2 regions of the Metabacillus mesotrionivorans genome follow, and region 2 is predicted to be linked to the other one. Evidence: riboswitches for the same ligand, from Rfam matches in the RefSeq annotation. Region 2 holds a riboswitch; the other holds the start of a gene.
The links. A riboswitch is a leader RNA that binds a small molecule or an ion and turns the genes downstream of it on or off. The one in region 2 is predicted to bind cyclic di-AMP.
Positions count from the first base shown of each region.

Region 1: another riboswitch for cyclic di-AMP. It lies ahead of gltT (glutamate/proton symporter GltT); the one in region 2 lies ahead of ACTSEZ_RS11230 (hypothetical protein).

Region 1 is NZ_JBQMFF010000002.1:900,064-902,459, forward strand. It holds gene ACTSEZ_RS09765 (DNA polymerase IV) at 1-819, opposite strand, end outside; cyclic di-AMP (ydaO/yuaA leader) riboswitch at 987-1,127, shown strand; gene gltT (glutamate/proton symporter GltT) at 1,216-2,396, shown strand, end outside.
Region 2 is NZ_JBQMFF010000003.1:256,467-258,862, forward strand. It holds gene kdpA (potassium-transporting ATPase subunit KdpA) at 1-14, opposite strand, end outside; gene ACTSEZ_RS11220 (potassium-transporting ATPase subunit F) at 33-110, opposite strand; gene ACTSEZ_RS11225 (hypothetical protein) at 236-619, opposite strand; cyclic di-AMP (ydaO/yuaA leader) riboswitch at 767-918, opposite strand; gene ACTSEZ_RS11230 (hypothetical protein) at 980-1,369, opposite strand; cyclic di-AMP (ydaO/yuaA leader) riboswitch at 1,738-1,874, opposite strand; gene ACTSEZ_RS11235 (Na-translocating system protein MpsC family protein) at 2,220-2,396, shown strand, end outside.

The DNA.
Region 1 (2,396 bases), on a different contig from region 2:
GCGGATCAGAGTATCGTACAGGACGCGAACATCACTTGAATCTTTGGAGAGAGTGGTAGAATTCCCAATGCTCTTAAAATCATGGATGCTGTCCGGGTTCACTTCCCTGCTGTCTATGCCGTTTGCCCTTTTTTTCAGCCGTTCACCGTTAATACCCAGGAGCTGTTTCAATGAAATCGGATCGGCTTCAGCCAGATCTTTGATCGTCTGAACGCCGATGGTGCGGAGTTTTTCTGCCGTTTTTTCCCCCACTCCGTGCATCTCCCCTGCTGGAAGCGGCCACAGTGTCTCGTGAAGCTCCCTTTTCCTGAGGACGGTGATGCCCAGGGGCTTTTTCATATTGGAAGCCATCTTGGCAAGGAACTTATTCGGGGCAATGCCAATGCTAGATGGCAAAAGCAGCTCTTCAAGCAATCGCTGCTGAATCGTTTTTGCCACTTGAAGCGGATTGCCTTCCTTCAGATATTCCGTCAAATCCATATACCCTTCATCAATAGATACAGGCTCCACCAGCTCGGTAAATTCTCTTAAAAGGTCGAACATCGCTCTTGATGCCTTCCGGTACCGGTCAAAATTCGGCTTCCTGACAATCAGTTCGGGACAATGGCGCTTCGCCTGCCACAACGGCATGGTTGTTTTCACGCCCCTGGCTCTTGCCTCATAGCTGCACGTGACAACAATTCCCTTCCGTTCTTCCACATTTCCGGCAATGGCCAGCGGTTTCCCCCTCAGCTCAGGCTCAAACGCCATCTCAACTGATGCGTAAAAACTGTTCATATCCACATGGAGAATCACTCTTGGACCGTTTCGTCCGTTCATTTCCATTCAACTTCTTTCAAGGCTCTTTTATGTTAAAAGTTTACCATAACCCTAATGAGAAGTACCAACTGAGCGTATCGTCCAGGCTGAATGCTAGTAAAAAACAATTGACAACTTGTCTGCATTCAGAGTAAATTATATCTTGTGTGATTTTATAAACAGACAAACTTCATAATAAGCTTAATCTTTTCAGAGCGGGGGAATCATGCATTTGGTAAGACTCTTACCTTGGGGTGAATCCGTAAATGGAAGGGAACTCTCAATCCCGAATCCGACAGTTAACCTCGTATGCTTTATTGGGAGAAAGACTTTAATTGTGTATTAAAGACCTTTCTTACTTTAGATTGGTCTTTTTTTGTATTTTCAGAATTCTTACATCAAAGAGGAGGTTCATCTATGAAGAAATTTCGTTTGGGACTGGCTTCCCAAATTTTCATTGGTTTGATTTTAGGTATTTTAGTTGGTCTCATCTGGTTTAATGACCCTCGCCTTGCAGCCGTGCTGCAGCCGCTTGGCGACTTGTTTCTCCGTTTGATCAAAATGATCGTGATTCCGATTGTCATCTCCAGTCTGATTGTTGGAGTTGCGGGTGCCGGGAGTGGGAAAAACGTTGGAAGACTCGGCGGAAAAACCATTCTCTATTTTGAAATCATTACAACCGTTGCGATTATACTCGGTGTATTGCTTGCAAACGTCTTTCAGCCGGGACAGGGTGTTGACCTTGAATCTGCCCAAAAGACAGATATCCAGCAGTATGTTGACACATCTGAGGAGCAAAGTGAAAAATCGGTTGCCGAAACGTTCCTTCATATCGTGCCGACGAACTTCTTTAAATCTGTCGTAGAAGGCGATATGCTTGCCATTATCTTTTTCTCCGTCCTCTTCGGACTTGGCGTAGCAGCCATCGGAGAACGCGGAAAGCCCGTCCTGCAATTCTTTGACGGTGTTTCACACGCGATGTTCCACGTCGTAAATCTCGTAATGAAAGTGGCTCCACTCGGCGTGTTCGCACTGATTGGAGTAACCGTTTCGAAATTTGGAATTGATTCACTGCTGTCTCTTGGAAAATTGGTTCTATTAGTATACGCTGCATTGATTTTCTTCCTGATTGTCGTTCTGGGTGCAGTGGCGAAATGGGCGGGCGTTAATATCTTTATGCTGCTGCGCTACATTAAGGACGAGCTGCTGCTTGCCTTCAGTACGTCAAGCTCTGAAACCGTCCTTCCCCGCATCATGGAAAAGCTTGAAAAAATGGGATGCCCTAAAGGAATCGTGTCTTTCGTCGTTCCGATCGGATACACTTTTAACCTTGACGGATCAGTGCTTTATCAGGCCATCGCTGCCTTGTTCCTCGCACAGGTCTACGGCATTGAATTAACAATCGTTCAGCAATTAACGCTGATCTTAGTCTTGATGGTTACGTCTAAAGGGATGGCTGCCGTTCCTGGAACATCCTTCGTCGTGCTGCTTGCCACTCTCGGAACGATCGGTATTCCTGCAGAAGGACTTGCCTTCATTGCAGGTGTTGACCGCATCATGGATATGGCCCGCACAGTCGTCAACCTTGTCGGCAATAC
Region 2 (2,396 bases):
GATAGTACACTCAAAGTCTTTTCCTCCGCAAGTTAAAATTTTTCCGGGTTAACAAGTGCATAAAGCAAATAAAGCGTTATGGCGGCAATTCCGCCAAGCAAAACAATCATCACTTTTCTTCCCTTCCTTCGTTCACAATCTTTTCAGACCAGCTGATCAGTCCGGCCATCAGCAGCGCAAGAGCTGCAAAAGACACCGCCATGGTGATGTCAAGCATAGTAAAATCCCCCCGTTCTTACTGAATCAAAAATTTCACGCTATCTGCTTTTGAATACATGACATGCTGGGCACCGAGCAGTTCATAGAGCCTGGCCGGGTAATTCGCCTTTTTAGTAATTACTGTAATCGGCGCTCTGACGCTTGCTTTGAGTATTTCCATCAGCCTGCAGGTCTCGGCTATTTTGTCCTCGAGAAGAAGCACTCTTGAGACAGGCTCGTTTATGAGCAGATACTGGGCATTTTGCCTGATAAAATAAATGGTTTTAAACCCTTTGGATCTTAAATGACTTTCTACACTGTAATCTCCCGTAATAAAGGACAGCGACGAGTTCTCAGGGAGAATCTCATCCAGGCACCCAAGCCTCGTATAGCTCGGTATGCAAATCAGCATTGCTTCCATGACCTTCCCCGCCTTTTCGCTCCATCTTTTCTCCGCCAGACAGACGGACAGTCACTTAATTCACGATTTATCCAGTAAAAAACCGCGGAAGAGGGTTCTTCCGCGGTTTCAGGCATCACTTAAAAAGCATGCCGCACCTGCAGTTTCGATTTCCCTCATCGCGCTTTCGGGGTTAGCTGTCGGATTCGGGCTATGAGAGCTGCCCTGCCACCTTATTCAGATGGATTCACCCCAAGCGGCAATTTGCCGCAAAAGATTGGATCCCCCGATTTCATTGTGAAATTAAGCGATTAAGTATTCAGTTCTGGTTTGATATCTCTTTTAGAGATCCACCTCCTTAATTGATTTTTGCTGTCTGCTTTAGACTTGATTCAATTCTCCGAGCCAATAGGAGCATGATGCCGGCTTGCTGAAAATGACATATCTGGCGCCTAATTTTTTGTAAAGATCATAATGCCTGCTGTCATCTGTCATCACAACAATCCTCATCGTTCCCAGATCAGAGAAAAAAGCCGTCAGTTCAAATCCTTCGTTGATTGAATCCGAAATAATATAGACAGATTGATAGCCGTCAAATCTCTTTTCAAGTTCAAGCAGATTATCCAGTCTTGTATTCCCGCCCTTTGAGTTTGTCAGCTCAAACGCATACTGTTCATAAGACATCACATCTGCGTGTTTGCGGTGAACGTTGATCTCCTCTATAACAGAAACGAATAAATCCCCCTTGCCTATAACCAGTGTCTGATTCATCGTTATCCCCCGAATCGTTCCATGATTGACAGTGCATTTTGTTCTCCTGCTGCATGAACCCTTTCAGGATCAATCAGCCATAGAACAAAAAAAGAGACCAATGCTTACTCTTCCCCCAACCCAGTGCATATGTAATCAAATCAGCAGGCAGCTGCCCGGCATGATTCATTCTCATATGGCTGTTTTGGAGAAAAAGTACTCATTGGTCTACTTAACGCCCAGCAAGCCGCAGCCCTCTTTGCGTTCCGTCTTCCGTTTTTCCTTTTTCAAACGAATTGCTGAATCAAAAAGACCTTCTACAGTCCCCAGGCCTCTTCTCTGCCTAAAAAAAGGCAGTAAAAAAAAGACTCCTGTTAAGGCGGTCTTTGGACCTCCTTCGCTTTAGCCGACGAAGTTAGCTGACGGGTAGGATGGCGAAAGATCTCATCCTTTCTGCAAAAGCAGAATTAACCCCAAAAAATTGGTTCCTCCGTTCCCGTGTCACGGGACTAGGCCGATATGCAATTCGTGATTACGAGATTATCTTACTCCTGCGATAAAACTGTGTAAACAAGGAAATACACTAAAAAACAAGGACTTTAGTGACCTTTAGTCTATTATTCTCTCTCTTACTCTTATTTCCTCACGTTTTTAAAAAATCTCACTTCTCTCTCCCACTTGTATCAGCCTGTCAACTGTACACTCTGTTTCCTGTCATTTACAGAATGCTATTGACAGGGTCATGGCGGGTAAGTAAGATAAACTCGTCTAATGATGCAAAGCTCAAGGGGGATCTTGCCATCTTCTAAAATCCTCTTGAACGGCATCCGTTCATCCTAATCAAAAGCATTTGTGCCGGGGGTATAATCAAATGGCTGTGTCGCCTAAAAAGAAATTGGAAATGGAATTAAGTGAAGCCTTTATCAAGCTTCAAAGGGATTTAATCGGACGCGGACCGCAGGAAACAAGAACCTACATTGTCCATGATATGGTCATTGCCCGGTTTAAGGGCGTTCTCACAGTTGAGGAAAAACATCTGGTTGAAAAC